Regions from separate parts of the Paenibacillus sp. fava2 genome, predicted to be linked through region 3. Evidence: riboswitches for the same ligand, from Rfam matches in the RefSeq annotation. Region 3 holds a riboswitch; each other region holds the start of a gene.
The links. Region 3 has a riboswitch for cyclic di-GMP ahead of AC4G46_RS30810 (flagellar assembly protein A). Riboswitches for the same ligand answer to the same signal wherever they lie in the genome.

Region 1: another riboswitch for cyclic di-GMP. It lies ahead of AC4G46_RS01725 (anti-repressor SinI family protein); the one in region 3 lies ahead of AC4G46_RS30810 (flagellar assembly protein A).
Region 2: another riboswitch for cyclic di-GMP. It lies ahead of AC4G46_RS02430 (choice-of-anchor A family protein); the one in region 3 lies ahead of AC4G46_RS30810 (flagellar assembly protein A).
Region 4: another riboswitch for cyclic di-GMP. It lies ahead of AC4G46_RS03125 (transglutaminase-like domain-containing protein); the one in region 3 lies ahead of AC4G46_RS30810 (flagellar assembly protein A).

The regions. Positions count from the first base shown of each region.
Region 1 is NZ_CM177755.1:384,723-390,666, reverse strand. It holds gene AC4G46_RS01740 (signal peptidase I) at 1-112, opposite strand, end outside; gene AC4G46_RS01735 (hypothetical protein) at 126-1,175, opposite strand; gene AC4G46_RS01730 (helix-turn-helix domain-containing protein) at 1,583-1,924, shown strand; gene AC4G46_RS01725 (anti-repressor SinI family protein) at 2,019-2,171, opposite strand; cyclic di-GMP riboswitch class I at 2,199-2,284, opposite strand; gene AC4G46_RS01720 (2-oxoglutarate dehydrogenase E1 component) at 2,746-5,613, shown strand; gene odhB (2-oxoglutarate dehydrogenase complex dihydrolipoyllysine-residue succinyltransferase) at 5,669-5,944, shown strand, end outside.
Region 2 is NZ_CM177755.1:520,900-526,843, forward strand. It holds gene nrdE (class 1b ribonucleoside-diphosphate reductase subunit alpha) at 1-571, opposite strand, end outside; gene nrdI (class Ib ribonucleoside-diphosphate reductase assembly flavoprotein NrdI) at 558-917, opposite strand; gene AC4G46_RS02425 (alpha/beta hydrolase) at 1,317-2,918, shown strand; cyclic di-GMP riboswitch class I at 4,048-4,138, shown strand; gene AC4G46_RS02430 (choice-of-anchor A family protein) at 4,229-5,944, shown strand, end outside.
Region 3 is NZ_CM177755.1:6,984,632-6,990,575, reverse strand. It holds gene AC4G46_RS30815 (DMT family transporter) at 1-360, shown strand, start outside; gene AC4G46_RS30810 (flagellar assembly protein A) at 457-2,328, opposite strand; cyclic di-GMP riboswitch class I at 2,360-2,450, opposite strand; gene AC4G46_RS30805 (FUSC family protein) at 2,764-3,864, opposite strand; gene AC4G46_RS30800 (ABC transporter ATP-binding protein) at 4,161-5,282, shown strand; gene AC4G46_RS30795 (ABC transporter permease) at 5,275-5,944, shown strand, end outside.
Region 4 is NZ_CM177755.1:676,041-681,984, reverse strand. It holds rRNA gene AC4G46_RS03130 (16S ribosomal RNA) at 1-79, opposite strand, end outside; gene AC4G46_RS03125 (transglutaminase-like domain-containing protein) at 488-1,297, opposite strand; cyclic di-GMP riboswitch class I at 1,311-1,391, opposite strand; cyclic di-GMP riboswitch class I at 1,466-1,546, opposite strand; gene AC4G46_RS03120 (class D sortase) at 1,667-2,317, opposite strand; gene AC4G46_RS03115 (GtrA family protein) at 2,370-2,771, opposite strand; gene AC4G46_RS03110 (glycosyltransferase family 2 protein) at 2,761-3,738, opposite strand; gene AC4G46_RS03105 (glycosyltransferase family 39 protein) at 3,840-5,944, opposite strand, start outside.

The DNA of each region.
Region 1 (5,944 bases), 670 kb from region 3:
GAATTTTGGGTGTTCCGCCATTCATCCTGCTGGTTACCGCAGATATCAGCAGAAGCAGAAACATGGCAATCAGAACATACATCATGAAAGTGCGGGTCCATTTGAGTATCACTTGAGGCATCTCCTTAATTGAAATCTGTTGTGTTGTGTCCTATTTTTACGGTTATACCGTCAGTATTCGTGTCTGCCGCAGGCACATCCGGTACGGCAGGTTCAGATGCATCGGGCTTGGCTGGTTCAGCTTCCGGCTGTGACGGTTCCTGAGTCCCGGGCTTTGCCTTCTCTTCCGCTTCGGACTTCGCCTTCTCCTCTGCCTCCAGCTTCGCCTTCTCTTCCGCTTCGGACTTCGCCTTCTCCTCTGCCTCGAGCTTCGCTTTCTCTTCCGCTTCGGACTTCGCCTTCTTTTCTGCCTCCAGCTTCGCCTTCTTTTCTGCTTCGAGCTTCGCCTTTTCCTCCGTTGCTTTGAGCTCCTGCAGAGCTTCCGCTGCCTGTGCGTACAGCTGTGCAGTTTCATCGGCGTAGCTTCCGGCTTGAGAGGCCGCTGTCAAAGCCTGCTGATAGGCCGCCCGCACGTATGTATCTACCCGCACAGTGGAAGCAAGTCTGCGGACCATTTCCTGATATTCGATCATTGTCAGATCAGCCTTGACCAGCAGCTGTTCAAATGCAGCGGGATCCGTCTGCTGCGCTGTATCCAGCTGATCAAGGGCGACTCCCGCAGGGGCCAGACTAAGATCGATTTCCGCTCTTTGCTGCGCCAGCTCCTGCTGTGAACGCAGAGAGTAAGCCTCGAGCTGAGCCAGCAATTCAGCGGCAGAAGCAGCAGCTCCGCGCGCCTGTTCAGCAGCCTCCTGAATATTTCCGATCTGATTCCCTGCCTTTTTGGAATCCGCGTCCTTGTCTGCTATGTCTGCCAGTGCGCCTTTTGCCGCCTCATGCTTCAGAATAGCCCGGTTCATCGCTTCACTGGCCTGATTGGCTAATTGGTCCACTGTAACCGGGAAAACAAATGCACTCGTAATGCCGGATTCCGACGTTGTACCGCTGGTAATAAGCGCATAGGTCGGTGAAGTGATTTGGCCGATTCCATAAGCAGAAATCACTACGATTCCGGCAAGCCGGGGGAGGGTTAGCCGGCTTTTATTTTTCTTGCGCGATGTCCGTGAAAGCCTCATTTGAGCCTCTCCTTTAATAGTGTGCATGTGACATGCATACTAGTTCATCTATCAGTTATATGATCTTTATGAAGAACATATATTGTTCGTTATAAAGAACCTTGGCCTTAGTATATGTCATCACCCTTACAAATTTAAACTCTCATTTTCAAGCAAAATTCGTTATAAAGAACGATTTTGATCGCTTTTTCCTCCGATTTACGGCGATTTGCTCATGATATCGTACTTTTTAAAGAACGATTTTACAGAAAACAGATATTATCGTCATGTACAATGAATTCAGTTCCGGAGAAGGAAATTAAGGCGGGGGGATTTACGAATAGATCCATAACTTTTTTGATAGTCCTTTGTCCGTCGTAGGGTTATTTGCTATACTGTTAACAAAAAGTGCGGAGGGGCGTTTAACTGTGCCGGAACATTTAGGAAGTCGCATTCATCAGCTCCGCGTGGAGAAGGGCCTGTCTTTATCCGAGCTTGCGGATAAGGCGGACGTGGCGAAATCATACCTAAGCAATGTGGAAAGAAATATTCAATCCAACCCCTCCATCCAGTTCATTGAGAAGATGGCTGATGCGCTTGAGGTATCCATTCATGTCTTGCTGTACGGTGAACCTGTAGAAGCGCAGGAAGCATCGCTTGACGGAGAATGGTTCCGTCTCGTACAGGAGGCTATGGCTTCCGGCATAAGCAAGCGGGAATTCAAGGAGTTTCTGGACTATCAGAAATGGCGGCTGGAGCAGAAGGAATAGACATCCGGAGGTTTTCCTTCCGGACATACAAAAAAGGGCACAGCCTCGTTAGCTGTGCCCTTTTTTGTATGTAATATCCGGATGCTCTACTGCACTACATCGCCTGCAAAGCTCTTTCACTCAGAAACCGGCGGATTTCCTCCACCTTGAGACCGGCCTTTCTGGCCGCCATCATTAAGTACACCCACTCTAGATCCAGATCACCCGTCTGCAGTTCTCCGACATTCCCCTGGTTGGACTTATCCAAGAAATCTCCTCCTAAGATTACGCGTCCCCAGGCAGTCCGGCCATCATAGTATTTCTACATTAGATCCGAGACTTTGTGCCCCTGTCTTTCGTCCAGGTTTACCCTTTACTGGACCCTTTACATGAAAGGATCTGGCTAATAATGAATGAAAACGCTATCTGCAATAACATTATATAGCACCTTCCACAAAAAGTGTGTCGATTGTTGGAAATATTTTATAGGAATATCTTCGGAGTTCACGATTCATTTTGTAATATTTTGATTAAACTATATGAAAACTGTGCGCTATGACCTAAAACTAGCGGAGCGTTCAACCTATTTTCCTAGAAGTAAATATAGACTTATTTACCCAATTTTCGAGGGTCCAATCAGCTCTCCGCATTTATGATGGTTCTGGATGAATTAAGGTCTGAATCATACCGTTTTGCGAACGGAATAGCACAAAGTATGAATTGATTAGCAGACGTTAAAGTTGCACAATAGTAGTGAAATGAAACCGCAAACATATCAGCCCCGCCAGCTGCTGGTGCTTTTTCTGGCGCATGTGGGGTTCATCCGTTAGGAGGATGTATTCATGGCAGCCAAAGGACCCTATAATGAATCCGTTTGGAGCAATTATCACGGACCCAATCTGGGCTATATCCAAGACAAGTATGAACAGTTTATCAATGATCCTTCTTCAGTAGAACCTAATTACCGCGATCTGTTTACTGCATCCGGCCCGCCGCCGATGGCACCTTTACCGGAGCCGGCTCCGATGCCTGCTGTCACCGGGGATGCCGAGTGGCTGAAAAAGGCGGTAAGAGCCTCAAAGCTGATCGCCAATATTCGTATACACGGCCACCGCGCCGCCAATATCGATCCGCTTGAACGCGGGGAGAACCCGATGGCCCAGTGGCTGGATTTCCGTACCTATGACCTGACCCGCGAGGATCTTACGGCGATGCCTGCCTCGCTGATCTGGGAGAACGCGCCGAATGATGTCAGAACCGCCTGGGACGCGGTACAGCGGATGCTTCAGGCATACACCCGGACTATTGCCTATGAATTCGGGCATGTCCATGAGGAGAAGGAGCTGCGCTGGCTGAACAGCCAGGCGGAATCCATGAGCTCCCCCGCTCCGCTGAACAACAATGAACGCAAGGAGCTTCTGAACCGCCTGATTCAGGTGGAGCAGTTCGAGACCTTCCTGCACAAAACCTTTGTCGGCCAGAAGCGTTTCAGCCTTGAAGGCAACGATGCCCTGGTACCGATGCTGGATGAGATTGTACGCGCTGCGGCACACGACGGTGCAGAGCATATTCTTATGGGAATGGCTCACCGGGGGCGTCTTAACGTACTGGCTCACATTTTGGGCAAGCCGTATGATATTATTTTCTCAGAGTTCCATCATTCTCCGAATAAGGAGCTGTTTCCTTCCGAAGGCTCGATGGGCATCAACTACGGCTGGACCGGGGATGTCAAATATCATCTCGGCGCTGACCGCGCTGTACGCCAGGGAGAAACGGTGCGCACACGGATTACGCTGGCCAACAACCCGAGTCACCTGGAATTTGTTAATCCTGTTGTCGAGGGCTTTACCCGGGCAGCTCAGGAGGACCGGAGCACACCTGGCCTGCCCAAGCTGGATACCAGCAAGGCTATCGCTGTGCTGATGCACGGGGATGCTGCTTTCCCAGGCGAGGGCATCGTTGCGGAAACACTCAATATCGGCAAATTGAAGGGTTATCAGAATGGCGGAACGGTGCATATTATCGTCAATAACCGCATCGGCTTCACTACAGAGAGTGAAGATTCCCGCTCCACCCATTATGCCAGTGACCTGGCCAAGGGCTATGAAATCCCGATTGTGCACGTGAATGCCGATGATCCGGAGGCCTGCATTTCGGCAGTCCGCCTGGCCAGCGCTTACCGCAATCTGTTCAAAAAGGATTTCGTCATCGATCTGATCGGCTACCGCCGTCACGGCCATAATGAAATGGATGACCCGGAGACAACCCAGCCGGTTGTTTACGGCAAAGTCCGCAGCCATCCGACGGTCTACAGGCTGTATGCCCAGCGGCTGCAGAGCGAGAAGATCATCACTGCAGAAGAAGTGCAGCGCATGAGTGCCGAATCGGAAAGCGTGCTGCAGGCCGCCTTCGAATCCATGAAGGAAGGCAAGCATAAGAACGGCGAATCCAAAACATCGGTGGTGCTTGAAGCTGAATCCAGAGCACCGCGCCCGACAGCGGTCCCGCTCAGCACACTGAAGGAGATCAACCAGGAGCTGTTGACAGCTCCGGCCGGCTTCAAGGTGTATCCTAAGCTGGAGCGGATTCTCCAGCGCCGCAAGGATGCACTGAAGGACGGGGAACGGGTCGACTGGGCGCTGGCCGAGACACTGGCTTTTGCAACAATCCTGAAGGACGGCACTCCGATCCGCCTCAGCGGCCAGGATTCGCAGCGCGGCACCTTTGCCCACCGTCATCTGGTGCTGCATGACAGCGAGACCGGAGCACTCCACTCCCCGCTGCACCAGCTCAAATCCTCCAACGCTTCCTTCGGGGTATATAACAGCCCGCTTTCGGAAGCATCGGTGCTTGGATATGAGTACGGGTATAATGTGTTTGCGCCGGATACCTTTGTGCTGTGGGAAGCCCAGTACGGCGATTTCGCCAATGCTGCCCAGGTTATCATTGACCAGTTCATCTCCGCCGGACGGGCTAAATGGACACAGCGCAGCAACCTGGCCATCCTTCTGCCGCACGGCTATGAAGGCCAGGGGCCGGAGCATTCCAGCGCACGGCTGGAGCGGTATCTGCAGCTCTCGGCTGAAGAGAACTGGACGGTAGCGAACCTGTCCAGTGCCGCACAGTACTTCCACCTGCTGCGCCGCCAGGCCGCCATGTGCGGACAGCCGGATGCCCGGCCGCTGGTGGTCATGGCTCCAAAGAGCCTGATCCGCAACACCCGCAGCACATCCCCGGGAGCGGAGCTTGCCTCCGGCAGCTTCCAGGCTGTACTTCCGGAACCGCTGCTGGGCAGCAAGCCGGCTGAAGTGAAGCGCCTGGTAGTCTGCAGCGGCAAGGTAGCGATTGACCTGCAGACCGAGCTGGAGGCGGCCGGCGGCCGTGACTGGTCCTGGCTGCATATCCTCCGTCTGGAGCAGCTCTATCCGTTCCCGCAGGCCGAGCTTGCGGCACACCTGAACAGCCTGACCTCCCTGGAGGAGATTGTCTGGGTACAGGAGGAGCCTAAGAATATGGGCGGCTGGAGCTATACAGAGCCTAGACTGCGGGATATTGCACCGGAGCGGGCCAGCGTCCGCTATATCGGCCGCCCGGAACGGTCCAGCCCGGCCAGCGGATATGCGGATGTTCACACCTTCGAGCAGCGCCGCATTGTTACAGAAGCCCTGAAATCGAACTCGCAAGTACAAGCGCCTGTACCGTCCTCCTGACCGGAAGACGGTATCGTGATAACGTAAACTATTAAGTTTGGGGAGGTAACGGCCTGTGTCCGAAATTAAAGTACCCGATCTGGGCGAGTCCATTTCCGAAGGAACGATATACAAGTGGCTGGTAAAAGAGGGCGACACCGTCGGCCAGGGCGATGTGCTGGCCGAGCTTGAAACCGACAAGGTGAACCTTGAGATCAGCGCCGAGGAGGATGGCGTCATCTCCGCCATTCTCCGTCAGGCGGGCGAGAACGTCGCCGTCGGCGAGACGATCGGCGTGATCGGCGCAGCTGCGGCAGCGCCTGAAGGCGGCGCCGCTGCCGATAGCAGCAGC
Region 2 (5,944 bases), 810 kb from region 3:
CGCCGCCGATTTTGGACAGCTGCATGCAGGTGTTCAGCACATAGTTGATCGAGTTGAGCGAATCGTCCATCTCCAGCAGGAAGCAGGAAACCATCTCGCCGCGGCGGCTTTTGCCTGCATTGAGGAAGGTTGGTGTGGCCGGCTGCAGGCGCTGCTCCATCATCGAACGTGCCAGAGTACGGGCCGTTTCAACATTTCCGCGTCCCAGGTGCAGAGCTACTACCGCTACACGGTCCGGATAATGCTCGAGGTACTGCTTGCGGTCATTGGTTTTGACGGCATAGTCTGTATAGAACTTGGAAGCCGCCATATAGGAAGGAAAACGGAAATCATATTCATGGGCGATCCGGTAGACATCCTCCATCTCAGCTGCGCTGTAACGGTCATACAGATCCTCGTAATAGTCATTGGCAATCATATAATCAATCTTGGCTTTGGTGCTTGTAAAGGTCAAGCTGCGGCGCTCCACATCACGCATGAACTCCGCTACAGCCTCCTGGTCTTTATCGAGCTGGAAAAATCCGGTCTCGTCTCTCTTCATCAACATGTTATTCAATTCAATATGCCGCAACCCGGTTCACCTCCTGTTTAATTCGCTCCACATCGCCAAAAGTACCTGAAAGCTCGAATTTGCCGACTACCGGCACATTATATCGTTCTGCGATCAGATCTGCGCTATGGGCGTACAGCTCACCCCAGTTTTTGTTGCCGCTGGCGGCAATGCCTTTCAGCCTGGAATGGTTCCTCTCCAAAAAAGAGGACACCTTCTCTGGGATCTGTCCAAATCCGGTGGTGTATGTAACAAGCACGTAAGGCTCGTCGATCGTCATATGCTCTTCGATTTGTACAGCAGGCAGCTTCAGCTTGTTGATAAAACGTCTGACATTGCCGGTTTTGGAATCGTAAGCAATCAGCATAGTCGCTCTAACCTCCTATAACAATGGTTCTATTTATACTTCGCTAGTTGTATTCGGGTGTTCCGCTAGGTATATGAGTTTAACTACTATATACACTACATTTAGGTGACTTCAATCATATTAAACACTATATGTTGGAAAGTCAATAGATCAGAAAGCCCTTAGCGGCCCTCTGAAAGCCCTTCAGAAACGGTCAGGCCAAGCCCCGCCTGCAATCTGTTCTCTAAAATTTTATTCTAATTTTTAATATAGTCTGAGCCGTGCTGAAAAGAGGCCTTACGTACCCGGCATCCAAAAATCCATGCCTGTTCCGGCCTCCGTCTATGGTACAAGTAATCAAAAGCTTTCATAATAACGAAAGAAACCGCCAGAGATAAAGGATGAGAGGATGAAGGCCCGATGTTTGAAGTGCAAGAGCTGGACTGGCAGGGGCGCCGGCTGACGGTGTTCCTGCCCCCTTCCTATGCATTATCCCAAAAGCGTTATCCTGCAGTATATCTGCATGACGGCGCAACCTTAATGATGAATACCTTAAATTATATGTACAGGCTGTTCCGGGAGGGGCTGCTGGCCGAGCTGATCGTCGTCGGGATCAGCACCTCTTCCCGAAATGATGATTATACACCCTGGCCGGAGTCTGCTGCAACAGAAGGCAGACCGGCCTTCGGCGGCCGCGGGTCTGCCTATCTCGATGAAATCGCCGATGGCATCAAGCCTTACATCGATTCTGTCCTGAGGACAGCCCCGGAACCGGACAATACCGGGCTGATCGGCTATTCGCTGGGCGGCCTGGTGACGCTGCTGGCCGCTTACCGCCGGCCCGATGCCTTCGGGAGGTTCGGGATGCTGTCACCTTCCATATGGTATGAAGGGATGCTTAGCTACACAGAAGCTAACCCGCTGCCTGACCGGGGGCAGCGGCTGTATTTCTCTGTAGGCAACCGTGAGGGCGTATATAAGCAGAATATTCAGCGGCATGCCGTGCCCAGCACATTGCAGCTGTACCGCAACCTGAGGGGGCAGCTGGCTGATGAGCAGCGGCTGCGGCTCTCGATTGCCGACGGGGCTGCCCATGACCTTGCCTCTATGTCGGCGCAGTTTCCTGAAGCGCTGCAGTGGCTGTACGGAGCGGCTGACGGACAGGAGGCGGGGGCGCTGCGGGCCGGGATGGAGCCTGGGCTGATCTCACCTGTCAGTGCCTGCATGCTGCCGGGAACCGAGATGTGGGACATGACCTCCCTGTATAATGGCCTGACTTACCGGATCTTTGCCCATATCCCGCTGAAGCCCCCGCCGCCGGAGGGTTACCCGGTTCTGTACACCGTCGACGGCAATGCCTATTTCGCTTCCCTGAACGATGCGATGCGGCTGCAGACCCGGCATCCGCGGGGGCTTCCGTCCGGTATGGTAATCTCCATCGGTTATCCGGCAGACGGGCCGTTTGTGGCCGAGCGGCGCTTCCGCGATCTTACCCTGCCGGATGTACAGCAGGGTCTGCGTCCGGACGGCTCCCCCTGGCCGGTGAACGGCGGGGCGGATACCTTTCTCGACTTTATTGAGCTGGAGCTGATGCCGCTGATCAGCCGCAGATACCGCGTGGATCACTCCAGGGCTGCGCTGTTCGGACATTCACTGGGCGGCTTCTTCGCCCTGTATACGCTGATCCGCCGCAGCCGGCTGTTCAGCACTTATATCGCAGGCAGCCCGTCCCTCTGGTGGAAGGGCAGGGTGCTGTTTGATATGCTGCCGGAGCTGGAGGACAAGCTGCGCAGCGGGGAGCTTGCCTGCTCGCTGATGATCGGCATCGGCTCGGAGGAGGCCGGTATGCTGGAGAATGCCAGGGCCTTCCATGAGCGGCTGATCCCATATAACGGCTGCGGGCTCAGCCGGCTGTCCTATAAGGAATTCCAGGGCGAAGGACATATGTCTGTGCTGCAGCCGCTGTTCAGTCCGATGCTGCGCTTTGTTTTTGCAGCGGAAGGTGCTGAGCTCTGCATCTGAGAGTCTCCGGGAAGCTGTTCCATTTGACAAATCAGCAGTTTGCTTTATATTAGTAAGGGAGCGAGAGACCGTACTTATGCAAGCACAGGCTGGAACTACAACAATTGATGCTGCGCGGTGTTCCGGATTTTACCGGTTGCCGCGCTTTTCTTCTATATATAGGAGAAAAAAATGCCGTACAAAATGGTATGTATCGGGTGCCCGGCGGGTATCTTCTTAATATAGATCAGAGGTCAGGAAGGAGCGAATGCATAGGAAATGGGCAGTCTCCTAATTGCGTGGCTTTGTATGATATGTCTGTTTTTTACCTTCAGAGATAAGGTGAGCCGGAAAATTCTTTATCCTGTAGCGCTGGTCGTAGTGATCAGCACTTTGGGCTGCTGGACCATTTTAATGTAATTTTTAGCTTGCTATCAGCTTATTTTCAGGTAGATCCTTTATAGTGAATATACCAGACACCCCCCAGTGTTATATGGTACCCTGCAGGTCTTGCCAACTCCCATGGCAAGGCCTTTTTGTTTGCAACATAATATTTTAAAATAACAGTAATAATGTGATATTTTTCACAATAAAATATTTAGAATTGTTTTATATTGAATTTGAAATACTAAGGATAAGAATAATGCAGTTAAAAAAGGAGAATGATGATGAATCACGAAGGAAGTCTCCGCCGCGGTCTGGTGTTTGGCCTGTTTTTAAGTATTCCGCTCTGGATGTCAATGATCGGCTGGCTGCAGCTGTTATAATATTAAACCCACGCAAAGAACGAAGACTGTCTGCGGAGTGATCCGCGGGGAGTCTTTTTTACTTAAATCGGGAATATAATAATCTCAATAATAAGTAGTTCAAAACTACTAGAATGAAAATATTTTAAATACAACAATTTTAAGTAAATGAGTACGGGTATTCCTGAGCATGAGAGAGAATCAGTTGGAGAATAGATAGAATTATAGTGCTTTTCTGCATATAATCCGCCGTACAGGCTCTTTTTTGAAAAATTCCTAATGTTATTGGCAAAATATTATAAGGAATAGATTGACAATACAGAGGATCAGGGAATACACTGAGTTTAGTTCTAAAGTAACAAATGTCATAGACTATTTTCTCTATTACCAATTACATACCTTCTCATGTATAATCGCAAACCGCGCGAAAGTGCGGGACGCAAAGTCAGGAGTCTACAGCCTTTGAGAGAGGGCTATGATCGTCCGGCCGCCATGGAGCTTGTCTTCCTGGCGGTTTTTTTTATTTTTCAGGTGAAGGTGCTGCTATAACCAAAATTTATATCGCATCTTACGGGGGGATTATTAATGAAACGTAAATCTGTATTCAAATTATCTTTTGCACTGGCTATGTCTGCAGTCCTGCTGGTCGGCGGCTGGCTGGCTTCGGCCGGTCAGGGTGAAGTGAGAGCCGACAGTGCCCCCCTTCCGGGCGTTGCGGGTAAGTACAATGTGTTTATCCTTGGTGATCTCAAAGGCTACCATAGTGATTCTGAAGGCAGAATGGCTGCAGGCGGCAATATTACCCTTTCACAGGGCGGATATTCGGTAGGCCATAGCCTGAGTGCTGCGGAACGCTCAGAAATGGATTCGCTGGTGGCTGGCGGCAATCTGAGCTATGAGATGGGGGAAGTTAACGGTAACGCCGTGTACGGCGGCACTTATACAGGTTCAGGTAAACCGCGGGGCGGGACAGGAACCCTGCGGAAAGAAGCGAACGTTATTAACTTCGTCTCGGAGTTTGCCTTGCTCCGCGCTAAATCCCAGGAGCTTGCAGCTTTGACGGTGAACGGCAAGACTGAGGATAGCTATGGAAATATTAAATTGACCGGCACTGATCCTGTGCTGAATGTATTCTTGGTTTCAGGAAGCACGCTGACTGCCGCCAATGAGCTGCGGATTACTGCACCGGAGGGATCTACCGCTATCGTTAATATTGACGGAACTTCGGTCACGTTCAAGAACGGAAACGGGCTGACTGGCGTAAGCCAGAATAAGGTGCTTTATAACTTCCCGCAGGCAACGGCTCTGCGGCTGGAGAGTATCGGTGTAATGGGAACTGTGCTGGCACCAAACGCAGCGATTACCTTTAATAACGGGCAAATCAACGGGAGTATGATCGGTGCTTCCCTGGAAGGAAGCGGGGAATTCCATCATAAGCCATATACCGGCCGTGACAACGGAACCCCGGTAACACCAACAGCAACGCCAACGCCGGTTCCGACAAGCACAGCGACACCGGAGCCGACAACGGCACCGACAGCAACGCCGACGCCGGTACCGACAACAGCACCAACATCGACACCGACGGCAGCGCCGACAAGCACGCCAACGCCGGTACCTACTACAGCACCAACATCGACACCGACGGCAGCGCCGACAAGCACGCCGACGCCGGTACCTACTACAGCACCAACATCGACACCGACGGCAGCGCCGACAAGCACGCCGACGCCGGTACCTACTACAGCACCAACATCGACACCGACGGCAGCGCCGACAAGCACGCCGACGCCGGTACCTACTACAGCACCGACATCGACACCGACGGCAGCGCCGACAAGCACGCCGACGCCGGTACCGACTACAGCACCAACACCGACACCGACGGCAGCGCCGACAAGCACGCCGACGCCGGTACCAACAACAGCGCCAACACCGACGCCGACGGCAGCACCGACAAGCACGCCGACGCCGGTACCGACAACAGCACCAACACCGACGCCGACGGCAGCACCAACAAGCACGCCGACGCCGGTACCGACAACAGCACCAACACCGACGCCGACTTCAGGTACTCCGGCTACTGAAACGCCGGCAGCAACACCGACTTCAGGCACCTCTACAGCAGTACCGACAAGCGGTGTAACACCTGCTCCAACAGCACCGGCAACGGCTCTGCCGACGAGTGTAGTCGCTATTCCGGGCGGAACGCCGTTAACCCCGACCGGTCCGACTGTCATTGGAACGATAGTGACAGATGACGAACTGGCCATCGACGATAATCCTGTACCGCTTGGTCCA
Region 3 (5,944 bases):
TGGCTGACAGCCATGCAGATCATGATCGGCGGTGTCATTCTGCTGGGTGCCGGCTCCGTTACAGAGAGTTGGGCAGCCATTACCTGGAGCGGCGCTTTTATTATGAACACACTGTTTATTGCCGTATTCGTCATCGCCCTTGGCTGGATGGTTTATTTCAAGCTGATTAATGAGGGTGAGGCCGGAAAAGTGGGCTCCTTCACCTTCCTGATCCCGTTAATCTCCATCGGCTCAAGCGTGGTGCTGCTGCACGAACAGATTACACTTAATCTTATTGCGGGGATGGTGCTCATCGTTGGCAGTATTCTGCTGGTGAATGTAAATCTTGGGCGTAAGCGGCGGCTGAAACATTCACTCTAAAAGAGATGCTCCGCCAGGCGGTTCCTGGTTATGATCAGACCCAAAGAGCCTGCAGGCTGCCTTTGTGCGGCATTCTGCAGGCTCTTTTCGTATGGGTCAGGTCCGGTTTCTTAACCGCAGGCTCTGGGCCGTGAAGACGGCTTCTCCCGCAGGTAGAGTGAACTTGGCGGTATGTTCGCCAATGGTTATCCGGGTATCTTCTATTTGGCGGACGCTGATTTTGCGGCCGGCGGCAAGCACAGACTGCCGGCCTGCTGCAGCTCCGGCCTGCTGCAACGCAATGGAGTCTCCGGCTTCAACTGTAGAACCGTTGCATACCGATTGTGCCATCAGGAAGCGGACATTACCCGCTGCCAGCAGTGTGCTGTTCGCAGCGCCCTCTCCATGAATATAAAGGTCTCCTCCGGAATGGAGCAGACTGTCCTCCGAGCAGGCAAGATCAAGCCGGACATTCCCCTCATGCATATGGAGAATCCCGTCACGAAGCTCCTCCAGCAGATCCAGAAAGGTGGTGATCACGGCGTCATTAATAAATTCAGTGAACTGTCCGGGATGCAGGAAGATCTCCAGCATATGCTTTAACTGCCCGGAATCAGCCGGAGCTGCAGGCTTGCCCTCGGCAAGCAGCTCCTGCAGCCCCTTCATCAGGCCGGGAAGATGGACGTATTTGCTCTCCAGCAGGAGCAGTATGACCAGCCCGTATTTCACGGGCTGCTGCCGGGAGCGGAGATTCTCCTCCAGGAGGAGGGCGGCGTTCCTGAGCAAGGACAGCTCATCAATCAGCTGTCCGGGAATTGTATACAGCCGGTGCTGTTTTGCCCCGCAGTCGCCGCAGTAGATGCGGCAGTCCGTTACTTTGCCGCGTATGATTACACTGCCGGTAGCGGCAATGACGGCATGACGGACATCGCCGAATATGTATACGTTTCCTAATGCCTCTATCGTGCAATGATCACCGATTCCACCCGGAAACATTACATCTCCTGCAAACCAAACTGCACTGTTAGCGGTGATCATACTCTTCTGCACTACATGCATATCGGGAAAATCAATGCTCATCATCCGGGTTCCCCAGCCTGTAATCCGCGGCCGGCCGTCACGGAGCGCAGCAATATCGCCGTTCGGGAGCAGCGAGTAGCAATCAGCAGGCTTCAGGATGATATCCTCCGGCGGGGGAGAGGGCAGAATGCTGCCGTAAACGTCAGAACCGGGCAAGCCTTCCTGCGGAGGCAGCCTGCGTGCCAGTATCCCGCCTGTCCGTACAGAAGGGATCCCTGGATAATCAAGTATATTCTCCGGATCAGGGACTTCACTGCTGCTGAATACTTCAGCGATAGACAGTCTGGCCAGGGGCTCAAGCCGTCCGTCTGTTCCCGGCAGCGGCGGTTTGCCCACTGCGATGCAGACCGGGAGATAAGTCGGATTATTCAGCTCGGCATACAAGGCAGGAATGTTGAGATTGGGAATGAAGGAGCTATTGGAGAGTTCGGCCAGAATCTGATTAACGGTCAGCCTGGAGAGCAGCAGATCATAGTTCGGCTCCGCCCGGACACAGACCTCAGCCGAAGCCGGGCAATTGACCAGCCTCCAGGCATACTTTTCGACCCGGTAGAGGGTAAAGTAGGCGCTTAGCCCGTCCTCAGAAACAGTAATCTGGTACTGCGGCTTCTCGCTGATTTCCCAGCTCAGATGGTCAGATGATGTAATGGCAACAGGCTCGGCTGCTTTGATCCGGTTAATCTTGAGGACAACAGGGTGAAGGGCAGAGATAACAGCAGCTTTGCCGCCGGGCAAGGGAGGTGTTATAAAAATCTGGTCATTCTGCACGATGATTCTCCCGTTCTTCTCCTCATTACCGGCTGTTCCAAACGGCTTGGAGCGGATGGAGGACTGTATGGGATCAGCAGTACTGAAGGCAGGCATGATACTGAACGCATGCCGTGGCTGTTCGAGAGTGTGGTTCGGCATTGTTATAACCTCGCTTCTAGTTTTATCAGAAACCGGCAGCCTGGCAGCCGTAAATGCGACAGCGCATTGTTAGGCCCATTGCTTTGCGTCCTGCCCTTTCGGACAGTTTGCCATTATACATGAGACATTGATAAACATTCAGCATGAGGTCATTTATTCGACTAGAATCGGCAATAAAAGATTCATAACTGGTGCTATAGTACTGAATTCCGACAAATGCTGCAAATAATCCTAATTTTAATACTTGTGCAGTGAGTTTTCAACTGTAAATTCATCCGAAAATTGCAGCTGGAGTACGGTGTAAGAGCCGGTATTGGGTCTTTATCTCCAGTCAGGCTCCGGGAGGCGGATTCTTAGCATGGAGGTTGACTCCGGACCTTTTTGGAGGAGACCCCAAAGCGTTAAGTGTTTATCCTAAAAAAGACCCTCCCAAGCTTAAAGCTTGTGGGAGAGTCCTTTGCTTCCGAGACGGATGCTGCGGGCGGATCCGCTTCTTACCGGAACGGCCGCTGCAGAAACGGCCGTATAATCGGCCTGTTCAATAACATCAAGCACCCGGTTCAGATGTGAAAAGACGGCGCCGAGATCGCGGATGGCTGTCAGCGGACATTCCGCCTGCAGCTCGGAGAACCAGGAGAGCTGCAGCTCCCGGGCCCGGCGCAGACATTCCGGCAGCGGCCGCCGGGCTTCGGCATCAGAAAGCGTCTTGGTGCCGTAGAGAGCGATGCAATCGGCTGCTGCAGCCATCACCTCATTCATCCGGTCCGAACCGGCGTAGTGGGCAGGCAGCAGGGTCAGCTCTTCAGCAATTTCCTGGATATAGAAATGAACCTTCTGCAGATGCGACGTGGCCTGGGTCAGCCCGCTCAGATCCTTGCGGCAGGGATAGTGCGACAGCGTGTACAGCAGCTCCTTCTGCAGGCTGCTGCTCTTCGCGAGCAGTCCGCCGGAGCGCTTCAGCATATCACGGGCCGGTTCACCGTTTCTGCCGCCCGAAGCGAGCCCACTTAATGAATCGGCCAGCAGCAGGCTTCCTTGAAGCGCCAGGCCCTTAACCTTGGCGAAGCCCTTGGGCGGGACAATAATCATATTGATCAACAGGGCGATGAGTACCCCGATCAGCGTCTCGGCAAGCCTCCATACGACATAATGGTCATGGTAGAAGGTAAGCGCGAGCACAGAGGTTACGCCGACCTGCGAGACGGCCTGGATGTTAATCCGGCAGGCGGTTGCAACGCCTATGCCAATCAGCAGAATCAGCAGGAGGGAGACGATTCCGACATCCAGGAAGCGTCCCACAATCAGGCTGACGGTTCCGCCGAGCACAATGCCAAGCAGCCGGTAACAGCCTTTTTCCAGGGAAGCCTTCACGGTGCCCTGTGTAATCAGAATCGCAGCCAGCGGTGCGAAGTATAGGTAATTATCGCCATAAAGACTGTGGACGGCCAGCCATGATAGGGAGGCAGCCAGGGTAATGCGTATCATATAAAGGGATAATCCAAATTTCTCAAGGCGGTCCTGTAACCCCTCGTTCATGTCGGTCATCTTCTTTCGTAAAAGGAGGAATTTTCAAGCTGTTTTCAGCCGTTTTCATTATAGCACTTCAGCCGGAGTGTGCAGCGGATAGATTTTACGAACTTGTTAAGATTCAGCCGGAGTTTTTACATTCTATGTTATCGCATATATGGGATTCATCCGATATGCTATATAATATGAAATGTTGTCGAAGCAGGGGCGGGATTGTCGGTACCGGCGGGGCTATGCCTGGAAGGAACCGATTGCGCACTGTCAGATAAGGGTAAAATAGGTTGTAATACATAAGGTAAGGGAGGTTGTTAGCTATAGCTACCCCGGAAGGCACTATTATTTCTTTTGACCAGGTTACTAAGCAATATGATGATGAGGAGGCCGTGTTGAAAGGCGTCAGCTTCGAGATCGAACGCGGCAAATTTTATACACTGCTGGGCCCCTCCGGCTGCGGCAAGACAACCATTCTGCGTCTGATTGCCGGCTTTGCCGAACCGACAGAAGGTTCGATTTATCTGAACGGTAAAATGATCAATCACATTCCCGCCAACGAGCGGCAGGTTAATACGGTATTTCAGGATTATGCCCTGTTCCCGCATCTGAACGTGTTCGAGAATGTGGCCTTTGGACTGCGGATCAAGAAGCTTAAAAAGGATGTTATCACCCAAAAGGTACAGGAAGCGCTGCGCTTCGTTAACCTGGTCGGCTACGAACAGCGTGCGATCAATGAAATGTCGGGCGGCCAGAGGCAGCGTGTAGCGATTGCCCGTGCGATCGTCAATGAGCCGCAGGTGCTGCTGCTGGACGAGCCGCTGTCTGCGCTTGACCTGAAGCTGCGTACCGAAATGCAGTATATCCTGCGGGAAATGCAGCAGCGGCTCGGGATTACTTTCATCTTTGTCACGCATGACCAGGAGGAAGCGCTGGCGATGTCGGACTGGATCTTTGTTATGAACAAAGGGAAGATCGAGCAGAGCGGAACGCCGAACGATATTTATGATGAGCCGATTAACCGGTTCGTCGCCGACTTCATCGGGGAGTCGAATATTGTGCCGGGCGTGATGATCGAGGATTATCTGGTGGAGTGGGGCGGCCACCGGTTTGAATGTCTGGATGCCGGTCTGCGGCCGAATGAATCGGTGGAGATCGTTATCCGCCCGGAGGATCTGGAAATATCCACGCTGGAGCAGGGCAAGCTGAAGGTACGCGTCGATTCCCAGCTGTTCCGCGGCGTGCACTATGAGATCAGCTGTTATGACGAATCCGGCCACGAATGGCTGGTTCACTCCACCCGCAAGGCGGAGGTAGGCAGCGAGATCGGGCTTTATTTTGACCCGGAGGCCATTCATGTTATGCGCTTCGGTGAAACGGAGGAAGAATTCGACAGACGTCTGGAAGCTTACGGCGGGGTAGAGAGCCATGAATAATAAGGGCCGTTCGTATTATCTCATCCCTTATTACTTATGGATCGCCTTGTTTGTCATAGCGCCGGTGCTGCTGGTCCTTTATTATTCCCTGTTTGATCTGGACGGAAATCTTACACTGGACAACTACGCGAATTTCTTCACCCCGGTGTATATGAAAATGATGCTGAACTCCTTCTGGTATGCGTTCCTGATCACGGCGTTCTCGCTGCTCGTTGCCTATCCTGCGGCCTATCTGCTGACCCGCACGAAGCATAAGCAGCTGTGGCTACTGCTGATTATCCTGCCGACCTGGATCAATCTGCTGCTGAAGACGTACGCGTTCATCGGGATTTTCGGCACCTTCGGGCCGGTCAACAGCCTCTTTGATGTCCTGGGGATCGGGGAGCAGCAGATTCTGTTTACCGGATTCAGCTTCGTGTTCGTTTCGGTATATATCTTCATCCCGTTCATGATTCTGCCGATTTTCAGCGCCCTGGAGGAGCTGAACCTGTCGCTTGTGGATGCTGCCCGCGATCTGGGCGCCTCCGGATGGACAACGTTCCGCCGGGTTATTTTTCCGCTGACGATTTCCGGGGTGCGCTCCGGCTGTATGGCGGTCTTCATTCCGGCACTGTCGCTGTTTATGATTACGCGTCTAATCGCCGGTAACCGGGTCATCACGC
Region 4 (5,944 bases), 970 kb from region 3:
AGGATAAGCTCCGCTCGACTTGCATGTATTAGGCACGCCGCCAGCGTTCGTCCTGAGCCAGGATCAAACTCTCCAATAAAGTATTGAAAAGAGCGATTCGCTCATTTTGAAACATCTGACGAGAATTTACATTCTCAAGATGAATTTCTAAAGCGTACAAGACGCTGCGAAAATCATCAGTTTTGGAATCACCGAAGTGAATTCCGATACTCACTCGTTGTTCAGTTTTCAAAGATCAAGCTCGTTGTCGCTTTCGATGTTCTCGTCAGCAGCAACTCTTATATAATATCACGTTTGTTTCAGAAGCGCAAGCTTTTTTTTTGAAATCCATTTTTCAATCAATTTCAGTCAAACTTTGACGCGCTCTAACAACGCTTACCTATAATACCCCACATCACTGACAAAAAGCAACCCCTTAATCAAAAAAAAGACAACCTGCTAAATTATATTAGCAGGTTGTCTCAATGTCACCGTATTATCATGGTTCTTAGTAGAATTTAGCAGCGCTATATTTGCTCGCAACTTTAGTCAGGCCAACGTCTTTGTTGTTTTTAGCCAGGCCAGCGTCAACTGTAGTATCAATTGTTACCCATTTGCCATTAAGCAGAACTTCATTCCAAGCATGATATGTCGATACATAGCTTGTGTTACCCATTACAAGCTTTGTTGGAATGCCTTCACTGCGAAGCATAGTAGCGAACAAGGAAGCATAGTCATAGCAAATGCCTTTATTGGAGAGCAGTGTGCTGTCATTGTTAGGAATATAGTCCGGTGTTACAGTAGCAGCCAATGCGTTGTCATACTTAACATTTGCTACGATGTAGTTATAGATCGCTTTTACCTTAGCTTCATCTGTAGTCAAGCCTTTTGTAAGCTGTTTAGCTTTCAGTACTGCTTTATCGGAAGAGGTCCATTTCACGTTCTGTACGGAGCTCAAGTATACGGCGTTAGCATTGCTGAGTTTAAGCTCAACATCTTCGGAAGACACCACTTTATATTTGTTACCGGTTGTGTTCTCAAGAACAGATACTTTATAAGTGCCGTTGCCTTGCTGCAGCGGGAAGGATTCTGTCGACTGGGAAGCATACAGATTGTAAGTATAGCTGTTGCCGTCTTTCGTAATCATAACCTTGATACGTTTGTCAGCAGGTACATCATAGGATACTGCAACAACACCTTGATCGAGCTTCGATGTATTCAACCAGCTTGAGTCTGCAGTTGCAGCTGAAGCTGTGCTTGTCTGAACGGAAGTGACAACTACGAACAATGTTAACAGCATGAAATAAAATTTTTTCATGGATAAAACTCCTTTCGGTAGCTGGCTGCCATCCTTACGGGAAGGCCCTCTAGCTTTGCGTCCCTACCTTTCGATAGGTTTGCCATTATCGTGTGCAGCTTTATCTATCTCTTAATCTACCAAAAATACTAGATTTTGGATTGAATAGCCAACAAAAAAAGCCCTTCATTCGGTAGCTGGCTGCCATCCTTACGGGAAGGCCCTTTAGCTTTGCGTCCCTACCTTTCGATAGGTTTGCCGTTATCGTGTGTGCTTTTATAGTTATATACTACCATATATTCGCCCAGATACAAGACCTATTTTACTAGAATTTCAGCATTTTTCAATAAAATTTTCGTTAATTCGCGCTGAATCCTTTTTTGTCTGTTTTCAAGAAAGCTTAGCATGAATAATCAGCCGGTGAGTCGGGTTAACCAGCGGATCACAGGTGATTAGGGTCAGGATTTTATCTTCCCCATTGCCGTTCAACACCGACACATCCGTCGGCTCCACTATAGAAATATCATATACTACGTACTGATACTCCTCTGCACTCGTCTTTATCTTGATGGTGTCCCCGATCTTTACTTCATCCAGCCTGTTAAAAAGCCTGCCGGCTGTTCTGGATCTGTGCGCAGCTATAGCCGCATTGCCTACCTCACCCAGCGGAGCCGTCTCCTTCATATGGGCGGCAGCATGCTTCATATTCGCCTTTGTCGCACCTTCAAGAACAGGAAGCTTCAGATCGATCCGGTCAATCTCAATGATTCCGGTGATTTTGCCGCCCACAGCAATCTCTTCAACGGGCTCCGCAGAAGGCTGTACCTCCTCCTCCTGCACCGACTCTTCAGCCAGCAGCTGGGTCACCTCCGCATAGGGCTTTTGCAGATCCGGTCCGGCTGTTGGTGCCAGTTCGCTGTAGGCTTGTTCAGCTTCCTCCAGCAGTTTAGCCTGCTGCCTGTCGTTGTACCACTCGCTTGCTTTGGGATACAGCATAATAAGGACGCCCGCCAAAATAATCAAATAGGAAAACTTGCGCATGAACATCCCCCTTTATATTCTTGAACAGGGCAGTCCCTGTCCGGGTAATTGCCTAGAACACCCACATACGGCTTCCGAAAAAGTTGATAATTACCGTTACGAACGTAACGAACACCTTGGCTATCAGCACCTGAATGCCGAAGCTGTCCGTCAGAAAATGCATCAGCAGCACCGAAATACCCAGCACGGCCAGATTGAGGATGATAAACCTCACCAGCTGGAGACGGTCAGAGCCGCGCTGGTTAGTTGCCCGGTCACGAAAGGTCACCTTTTTGTTCCAGAAAAAACTATTCGCTGTCCCTGCACTATAAGAAATGACCTGCGCTGGAGCGTTCATCATCCCCAGTGAATGCAGCAGTGTAAATACTGCAAAATCTATCAAGGTATTAAGCAAACCTACGGCGTTGAACTTTAGGAACTGGATAAACCCAGCGTTCAGTCTGTTACTTTTCATAACGTTTGCCTTCCCGTAGGTCCGGATATTCTCCGTCCTCGTACCCTCTCGTTTCCCTTACAATATACAGCGGCCGGTCTTTGGATTCATCATAGATCCGTCCGATGTATTCTCCGATTACCCCCAGCAGCATCAGCACGATGCCGTTAAATAGCAGATTGACGCCGACAATAGAGGTCCAGCCGGGAACTGCCCACGTCGTGAACAGCTTCTGAAACAAGATGAAGAAGAGATATAAGAAACTGGAGAAGGCCAAAAAGAATCCGACATAGGATGCTATTTTGAGCGGTTTATGGGAAAAGGAGGTGATGCCGTCCAGCGCAAACCGGACCATTTTCTTCAGCGGATACTTAGTTTCTCCGGCAAAACGCTCCTCACGCACATATTCGACCATCGTCTGGCGGAAGCCTACCCAGCTTACCAGCCCCCGGACATAACGATTTTTCTCCTTCAGGCCGCGCAGCACATCGCATACTTTGCGGTCAATCAGCCGGAAATCGCCTGTATCAGTCGGAATCTCCACGCTCGTCATGCTGCTCAGCAGACGGTAAAAGAGCTTGGCGGTTACCTTCTTGAACAGCGTCTCCCCATGGCGTTTAAGCCGCTTGGCATAGACAACCTCGTAGCCTTCCTTCCATTTCGCAATCATCTGCAGGATAACCTCCGGCGGGTCCTGAAGGTCGGCATCGATGACCACCACCGCCTGCCCTTCAGCATAGTCCATCCCGGCGGTAATCGCGACCTGATGCCCGAAATTTCGCGAGAAGTCAATCAGCTTGACATGCTCATCACGGCTGCTGATCCCGCGCATAATCTCAGCTGTACGGTCACGGCTGCCATCGTTGACGAAGACCAGCTCGTAGGAATCACCGCATTCGTCCATAACCTTCTTTAGGCGCTCATACGTATGCTGAATGACTTCCTCCTCATTGTACATCGGGACAACTACACTGTATCTGGCTTTCACCCTGTTTCCTCCTAAAAGTTTTATAAGCATGGGCTTCCCTGTATTACTTCGTACAAAACTTGCTTCGAAAGCATACGCTTAGTTACTTAGCCCGCTGGCCCCTAGAACACCCAGGAAGGGAACCAGCGCAGCACAATATTTACATAATCGGCACTAACCTGCATTCCTGACAGTACCGGATAGAACGTGATAAAGAGCACTGCGGCTAGGGCCACATAAGCATAACGGATTTTGGCGGCTCCGGGAACCTTGCTGTCGAGCAGCTTCATAACATAAACAATAGCCAGGATCATGAACGGCACCATTGCAAAATAGTGATACAGGAACGTCTCGCGCGGAACGAGCATCCAAGGCACATACTGTGAGAAAAAGGCGATCCAGAGCATATACAGACTCTTCTCTTTGCGCTTGATTGTAAGCCATACTGTTCCAAGCATCGCAAAAATCCCGGTCCACCAGATCAGCGGATTGCCGATAGTAACAATACTGCTCACCCTGCCCTCAGGCAGCCCTTCTCCACCGCTGAAGAACCATACCGGACGTTTCATAAACGGCCATTCCCACCAGGAGGAGGAGAACGGATGCGTGGCTACCAGCTGGCTGTGATAGTTATACATATTTTTTTGGGCATCAATAAGCCCTTTAATGGTATAACCTTCTGCCGTAACGGACAGCACCGGTATAAAGGACAGGCTGTAGACTACAGCAGGAATAATTACGAAGAACACAACGCAGCTGGCCAATGTAATGATCGTATTCTTCCAGAAGGAGCTGTCGGCTGTCCGGCAGGCTGTCTTAATCTCCTGATCACCGAGCTTGCCTTCCCCAAGCATGCGCCCGGCTGCCCGGTATTCCTTATAGCGGTCAAACAGGGACAATGCGAGCATAACCGCCAGTCCGGCACCGCCATACAGCACAATCCACTTGGAGGCGACTCCGATTCCGAAGAAAAGGCCTGACCAGAACAGCGGCACCAGGGTTTTGCGCAGCGGAACACGGTAGAAATTCATTGTAAAATAGCGCTGCATGAAATAGAACATCAGCATGATGAAGAATACACCGTAGACGTCGATCGTTGAGATGCGCGTCTGGGTAAAATGCATGAAATCCAGAGCAAAAAGCCCTGCGGACAAAGCGGCGTACCTGGTTCTCCCGAACAGCCGCAGGCCCATCATATAGATAAGCGGCAGCATGGCAACCCCGAACAGGGTACCGATGATGCGCCAGCCGAACGGATTAACGCCAAACAGCTCCATGCCTACTCCAATCAGAATTTTACCGAGCGGCGGATGGGTATTTTCATAGGCAACGATCCCGTGGAAATGCTCATACGCAGTCCGGGCATGATAAATTTCGTCAAAATAGGTGCTGTTCATGAAATTCGAATGTTCCGGAACCAGCGATTGCTCGTCAAACAGATTGGCAGGCTCGCCTCTCTTGGCTGCTGCCCCGGCACCCGGTGTCACACCGGCAACAGGAAGCGTGGCTGTGCCGCCCCCCTGTTCATAAAAGGCTATCTCATTCAAGGTAAAGCCTGGCGTGGTAACGGTCAGCTTCACATACCTTGCCGCTACATTTAACGGCTGGCTTTTCCAAATGAAGACATTGCCCACATCCTCGCTTATATCCAGCGGGCTGCCCCAGACGTCAGGGGTCTCACTGAATTCCAGCTTGAACTTGCCTGTGCCTACACCTCCGAATATATTCACACGCTCCAGCTGTCTGCTCTGGCCTAGATCGACATAGAAGCTTTCACCGCTGGCCGCAGGCTCCCACAACGTTTCCGGCGCCTTGGTTGAACCGAGATTCACGAGAGCAATAGCTGTATAGACTGCTGTAATGGCCAGCATCCAGATCCAGTCTTTGCGCTGTAGTCTGAACCGTGGCTTCCCTTTGCTCTCCAGCGGACGTATTCCTTCAGCAAGCGCCAGATCGGCAGCATACTTCTCAGCATCAGTATCCGGGGGTGCCAGCGGCTTGATCTGTTTGCGGATATATACCATATACCCGGTATACAGCGTATAGACCAGCAAACCGAGATTGGCAATCGACGTAACCAGTACAATACCGTCGGTCGGCGGGTTGCCGCCGGCATTGAGATGAGCCAGGGTATAGCCGACATTGATATATTGCGTCAGCGTAAAGCCCAGGAACAGCGTCAGGAAGCGGCGGTCCCTGCTCTCCATATAACTGAACAGAGAGAGAA